3 regions of the Neobacillus sp. BF23-41 genome follow, and region 2 is predicted to be linked to each of the others. Evidence: riboswitches for the same ligand, from Rfam matches in the RefSeq annotation. Region 2 holds a riboswitch; each other region holds the start of a gene.

Evidence for each region. Region 2 has a riboswitch for S-adenosylmethionine ahead of mtnW (2,3-diketo-5-methylthiopentyl-1-phosphate enolase). Riboswitches for the same ligand answer to the same signal wherever they lie in the genome.
Region 1: another riboswitch for S-adenosylmethionine. It lies ahead of AB7942_RS03460 (sugar ABC transporter substrate-binding protein); the one in region 2 lies ahead of mtnW (2,3-diketo-5-methylthiopentyl-1-phosphate enolase).
Region 3: another riboswitch for S-adenosylmethionine. It lies ahead of AB7942_RS14490 (methionine ABC transporter ATP-binding protein); the one in region 2 lies ahead of mtnW (2,3-diketo-5-methylthiopentyl-1-phosphate enolase).

Annotation. Positions count from the first base shown of each region.
Region 1 covers NZ_JBGBPR010000002.1:56,999-59,269, forward strand. Annotated here, with positions in the region: gene AB7942_RS03455 (sugar ABC transporter ATP-binding protein) at 1-108, opposite strand, end outside; gene AB7942_RS03460 (sugar ABC transporter substrate-binding protein) at 178-1,293, opposite strand; SAM riboswitch class I at 1,423-1,530, opposite strand; gene AB7942_RS03465 (MFS transporter) at 1,787-2,271, opposite strand, start outside.
Region 2 covers NZ_JBGBPR010000001.1:363,834-366,104, reverse strand. Annotated here, with positions in the region: gene AB7942_RS01725 (pyridoxal phosphate-dependent aminotransferase) at 1-936, shown strand, start outside; SAM riboswitch class I at 1,020-1,128, shown strand; gene mtnW (2,3-diketo-5-methylthiopentyl-1-phosphate enolase) at 1,201-2,271, shown strand, end outside.
Region 3 covers NZ_JBGBPR010000008.1:155,270-157,540, reverse strand. Annotated here, with positions in the region: gene AB7942_RS14495 (methionine ABC transporter permease) at 1-470, opposite strand, end outside; gene AB7942_RS14490 (methionine ABC transporter ATP-binding protein) at 460-1,473, opposite strand; SAM riboswitch class I at 1,565-1,671, opposite strand; gene AB7942_RS14485 (ABC transporter permease) at 1,957-2,271, opposite strand, start outside.

The DNA of each region.
Region 1 (2,271 bases), on a different contig from region 2:
AATCAAAGCTTGGATTTCTCCCGTTTCCATCGAAAAGTCAACCTGATTCAATGCCTTCACACCAGGAAACTCTATTGAGATGTTTTTCATCTCCAATGTTGATCTCATCAAAATCATCCCCCGTAAGCAAAGACTCTCTTCATCTATTGAAAAAGAGAGTGTCTAGTTGTATACCGACTATTCTTTATAATGCTTCTTTAACGTTTTTATCCACTCTTCCTCAAATGCAGTCGATTGACCCCAGCCTGGAATAATTTTTGCCAGATTAACCATGTTCACAGGCTCTTTTGCTTTGAGAAGATTTTCTTGTGAAACAAGTGAAGCATCTAAATCAAAGGTCTGTGGTGTTTCTTCACCTGCAAGCTTTTTCGCAAGTATTCTCATATCAACAGCACCGATAAGTTTCGGATCGACAGCTGCTGTGTATTTCCAAGCACTGCCTTTTCTTTGAATTTCTTGCAGATCCGCATTGGAAACATCGATTCCATAAATCTTCACTTCTTCACGTCCCGCTTCTTTCAAAGCTCGTGCTGCACCGATTGCAAAAGCATCCCAAGTAGCAAATATGGCATCCAGTTTGCCCTTTGGATATTTATTTAACATGGCTGCAACTGCGTTTTGTGTTTGTACACTTGTATCTGCCGCTGCCACACCAAAGCGTTCCACTTCTTTAATTTCAGGATTTTTTGAAAGGACATCTTGATAAACCTTATTACGTCTAACCATTGCAGGGAAACCGTCGACCCATAGGTAGGCAATATTTGCTTTTCCGTTTGTATTCTTTACGAGTTGATCAAGGGCCAAAGTTGCTAAGGCTTCATCATCCTGTGAAGTAAGCGTTACTCCATCAACCTTCGCAATATTTGGATTCGAGTCAAATGTAACTACACTTTTTCCTTTTTCAACTATCTTTTTTACATCATTAACAGTCGCATCATCGTCACCATGAGAAATGATAAATCCATCATAATCCTGGTCTAATGACTGATTAATAGCATCATGGAACTTAGCTGTGTCACCATTTGCGGTAAACACGTCCACTTGAAAACCTAAGGCTTCTCCCTCTTCTTTTGCACCTGCTAAGAACTGGGCAGTATGATCGTCACCGCCAATTTTTCGAATAACCTTGATTTTTAACGGATCACCACTTGTAAACTTTTCAGATACACCTTCAAGTGAAACCTTTTTATGAGCGCTTGCTTGTTTTGTTTCTCCCTCAGAAGCACAGCCTGTGAGTAAGAGTGTTGCTGCTAATGCTGATACGAGTGTACTTTTAAAGATATTTCTTTTCATGATTAAAGCTCCCCCTTTTAGATTCTTATCAATACTCCATTACTCCGATTGGAAAGGTTTGTTTTTATATAAAAATAAAAAACCTCTCCAGAAAAGAGAGGTTTCATCACAAATTAAGGGACTACTCCTCTCTTATCTTTCAAAACAATAAATTGTTTTGCAGGATTTAGCACCAATTCCAAACGGAACGGTTGCTGGGCGTCATCGGGCCAGTCCCTCTGCCACTCTTGATAAGAGAACGTATTATTCATTTAAAGTAATAAACTAGATTTTAGTCTCCCATTAACAAGTTGTCAATAGTGTTTTGAATATTTCTAATATAGTTATTATTCCTACGCCTCAAGCCTTTGAATATAAGTGCTGAAAAATAAGAAGCGTTACAGGTATAGTAATAAATCCTAAAATGAAGAAAGGCTAACCATTTAAGATATAGGCTAGCCTTCTTTTTCAAATTTAATTTCCATGAAGCTTGTACATTTTTTAGAGCTGGTTTTTACTCCATTAATTCTGCTGGTAATTCGATCCGCTCTACTTTATTCACGATAAAGATATAAGATAATGCTCCAATGATCAAGACTGCTCCAATAAAGAATAATGCAGCACTGAAGGAATGCGTAGTGCTTAAAATATATCCAACTACAATAGGGATTACGATACCAGCCAAGTTACCTGATGTATTAAATATTCCACCGCTCAATCCAATGATTTCTTTTGGAGACATATCGCCAACAAGCGTCCAAGTTGCACCTGCCATCCCTTTGGCGAAAAAGGCTACCGACATGATAAGCATGATAAGTGCTGCTGATGAAGTATAGTTAGCGAGAACAATAATACTTGAAAACAAGAACCCAATTATTATTGGTGTTTTACGTGCTACACCAAGTGACTTTCCACGCTTTAACAGCCAGTCGGATATATATCCACCGACGATTCCACCTAAAAAGGCACCTGCATATGGGAGTGAAGCCATAAAGCCAA
Region 2 (2,271 bases):
GCTGATTTTTATTTAAGAGAATATGGAGTGACCATTGATCCGGATAAAGAAGTGGCAATTTTGTTTGGGGGTAAAGCAGGACTTGTCGAAATCCCTCAATGCTTATTAAATCCGGGGGATACCATCCTCGTACCTGACCCCGGTTACCCAGATTATTGGTCTGGGGTTGCTCTTGCAAAAGCTGAAATGGTTACGATGCCGTTACGAGAGGAAAATAACTTTCTGCCGGATTATTGCGAACTGGATAAGTCTGTTTTATCAAAAGCAAAGTTAATGTTCCTCAATTATCCTAATAATCCAACAGGATCTACAGCTACTCATGAATTTTTTGATGAGACTATTAAGCTAGCGAGTGATCATGATATTTGTGTTATTCATGATTTTGCCTATGGTGCTATTGGTTTCGATGGTGAAAAACCAATAAGTTTTATGCAGGTTGAAGGGGCTAAAGAGGTTGGGATAGAGATATATACTTTATCAAAAACCTTTAATATGGCAGGCTGGCGTGTTGGTTTTGCTGTTGGGAATGAGAGTGTGATTTCAAGCATCGAACTTTTACAGGACCATCTTTATGTTAGTTTATTTGGGGCTGTACAAGAGGCAGCGGCTGAGGCTTTAATGGGCCCTCAGGATTGTGTACGGGAACTAAACGATCTTTATGAGAGAAGACGTAATGTATTGATTGATGGGCTTCGTTCATTGGGATGGAATGTCACCGCGCCAAAGGGTTCCTTTTTCGCGTGGCTCAAAGTTCCTGAGGGCAAAACATCTGAGGAATTTGCTAACATTTTACTTGAACAAGCACATATCATGGTTGCACCGGGAATTGGCTTTGGAGAATTTGGAGAAGGATATGTCCGTGTTGGGTTATTAACATCAGAACAACGATTAGCCGAAGCTGTTGAAAGAATTAGTCGTTTGGAAATATTCTGTTAAATCGATTGACATTTTTTATTTTTCTTGCGATAATCCAAATTAAAGTTAAACAACATTATAAATTTAATAAAATACGAATCGTTTTCTTATCAAGAGCAGGCGGAGGGAAAAGCCCGATGAAGCCCGGCAACCGACTTAAACCAGTTTTAGGCACGGTGCTAATTCTTGCAGCAACAAGCTGATAGATGAGAAGATGTTAGTTTGCGGCTAACCTCTTCTTTGTTGAAGAGGTTTTTTATGTTTTTTGAAAGGACGTGTTTTGGAATGTCTAAAATAATTGCTACATATTTACTGCATGATGAAAAAAAGCCAACCAAAAAGGCTGAAGAGATTGCACTTGGATTAACTGTAGGTTCATGGACGAACTTACCTGAACTAGAGCAAAGCCAATTACGCAAGCATAAAGGCAGTGTGGTATCAGTTGAAACGATACCTGCAGAAAAAGGTGACCAATCTTTAATCTGCATAGCCTATCCAGCGATTAATTTTTCTAATGACCTGCCTGCTATTTTAACAACCGTTTTCGGTAAGCTTTCATTAGATGGAAAAATAAAATTACTAGATTTACAGTTTGATGATGGATTAAAGAGTCAGTTCCCTGGCCCAAGGTTTGGAATTGAAGGTCTTCGGAAGAAATTAAACGTTTATAATAGACCGCTTTTAATGAGTATCTTTAAAGGAGTGCTCGGTAAAGATCTCGCATTTTTAGTTGAGCAATTAAAGCAACAAGCCCTTGGTGGTGTAGATTTTGTGAAGGATGATGAAATCCTTTTTGAAAATGAGCTGACACCATTTGAAAAAAGAATTGTCGAAGGAAAAAAGGCATTGCAAGAAGTATTTGACCAAACAGGACATCGAACTTTGTATGCAGTTAACCTAACGGGTAGAACATCGCAGCTGAAGGAAAAAGCAAGGAAGGCTGCAGAGCTTGGAGCGGACCTCTTACTGTTTAATGTGTTTTCCTATGGCATAGACGCCCTGCAGGAATTAAGAGAAGACGATGAAATTGCCTTACCACTTATGGCACACCCTGCAGTTAGTGGTGCTTTTACATCATCTCCAGTTTATGGATTATCCCATTCATTATTGCTTGGAAAGTTGCTTCGTTATGCTGGTGCTGATTTATCATTGTTCCCATCCCCATATGGAACCGTGGCGTTAGAGAAGACGAAAGCACTGTCGATTGCAAGTGAGTTAACCGTAGAAGATGTCTTTAAAAAGTCATTCCCAGTTCCATCAGCGGGAATTCATCCAGGCTTGGTTCCTTTATTAATTCGTGACTTCGGTATTGATTCTGTCATTAATGCAGGCGGAGGGGTCCATGGCCATCCAGAT
Region 3 (2,271 bases), on a different contig from region 2:
GTAATACCTGAGATAATTCCTGACCTTGCTTCAAGGAGCAGGACATCTTTAATAATCATTAACGGCGTAGCGCCGGCAGCTATCGCGGCTTCAATGACCCCTTTATCAATCTCCCTTAATGCATTCTCGACAATTCGGGCAAAAAAAGGAATCGAAGCTACAGAAAGCGAAACACTCGCAGCAGTTGGTCCAATTGTTGTACCTACTAGAAAATTGGTTAAGGGAATTAACGCCACCAATAAAATAATAAAAGGAATGGAGCGGACTAAATTAACAACAAAGCCCATGCAAAGTTGGATGACGCGATTTTGCAAAAACAAGCCTTTGTCGGTCACGTATAATAGAATCCCTACTGGCAAGCCAATGACTATCGCGATTACCAATGAGATGAGGATCATATAAATCGTTTGTAAAAATGCTGTATTTATATCAGGAATTAGTTCCAAAAGATGCTGAAAATCAAAGCCCATTACGTAACACCTCCACTTGCGCTGCCCGGTCTTCGATATACTGAAGTGCTGCTTTCACGTCTTCCTTTTGTCCCTTCAATTCCATGATAAAGATGCCAAGTGGCAATTCTTGAATATATTCAATCGATCCATGCAGGAAGTTCCCTTTTACGTTATATTGCTGGAGCATATCGGAAATAACGCCCTCTCCAGCGACTTTCCCCTTAAACATGACCTTGATAATCGGTCCTTCACAATTATTTAAAATGGTCTCCGGAACGTCAAAGGAAACAACACTGTCGATAAATTCTTTGGTCAGTTCTGCCTGAGGGTTGGCAAATATATCATATACCGCTCCCTCTTCAATGACCTTTCCTTCTTGCATAATCGCCATTCGATTACAAATTTCCTTGACAACATTCATCTCATGCGTGATTAAAACTATCGTAATATCGAGTTCTTTGTTAATTTTTTTCAATAAATTTAAGATCGATTTTGTCGTGGTTGGATCCAGGGCTGATGTTGCTTCATCACATAATAGTACCTTCGGATTATTAGCCAGCGCTCGTGCAATCCCTACCCGTTGTTTTTGTCCACCGCTCAGTTGGGAAGGATAAACATCCCTTTTATCTCCAAGACCGACCGTTGCAAGCAGTTCTTCCACCCGTTCTTTGATTTGGCTCTTTGGATAGTTGGCCGCTTTCAAGGAAAACACGATATTCTCAAACACCGTTTTTTGACTGATTAAATAAAAGTGTTGAAAAATCATCCCTATTTTTAATCGTGATAAGCGTAGATTCTCCCCCTTTAGTGAAGTAAGGTCAATACCATCAACAGTAATACTCCCTGATGTTGGTCGCTCCAACAGATTAATACAGCGCAAGAGCGAACTTTTTCCTGCACCTGAATAGCCGACAATTCCATAAATTCCGCCTCTTTGAACGGTTAACGAAACATCATCCACACCTTTTACCGTGCCATTTTTCGTATTGTAAACTTTCGAAAGATTCTGAATCTCAATCATACGATTACCTCTTTTTTAAAATGCAATATTTTGGATATAAAAAAATGCCCCTCTCAACTGAAAGGGACATCGAAATACAAGTGGATATTTCGACTTATCTTTCAGAATGATCGTCATTCTGCAGGAATTGGCACCTTCCCTGTAATGGGGGTTGCCGGACGTCATAGGGCCTAGTCCCTCAGTCGCTCTCGATAAGTTTCATCATTAAATTAAGATATTTAAGATATTACCAATCTATTTTAATCTTGTCAATCATCTGAAAATAGTATTCTAACATAATATGGATTTCCATTCCCATAAAATCAATCAAAATAGTTGGATTAACTATACTATACTCAACTATACTAGTCTATTCTATTTTTATTTTACCTGCATCTCATTCCGACCAGCCAAAAAAAAGACAAGAGCAACTTTGCCCTCATCCGACGTTTACACTTTTCCGCTTTATACATTAGCTGTGCGGAGGTCTGAACCACATATCTACTACACAAAAGTCTGTGTAGAATTATTTCTACTAAATCGATACACCGCAATCAAGAAAAACGCAGCGGCAAAGGCAAATAGAATCATGAAATTTAAATACAACCCGCTAAATTCATTTCCTTCCTGAAGCTTCGTTAACGTATCCAATGTCCAGCGCTGCGGCAGGAAATTAGCAATTTTCTGTAACGATTTCGGCATCACTTCCACCGGCCAGAAGCAGCCGGAAAGCATGACGGTCGGAGTGATAATTAAATTTTGCAAGGCGCCCGCGGCACTGCGGCTGTTTGAAAAAGAAACAATCATTAATGAGATCCC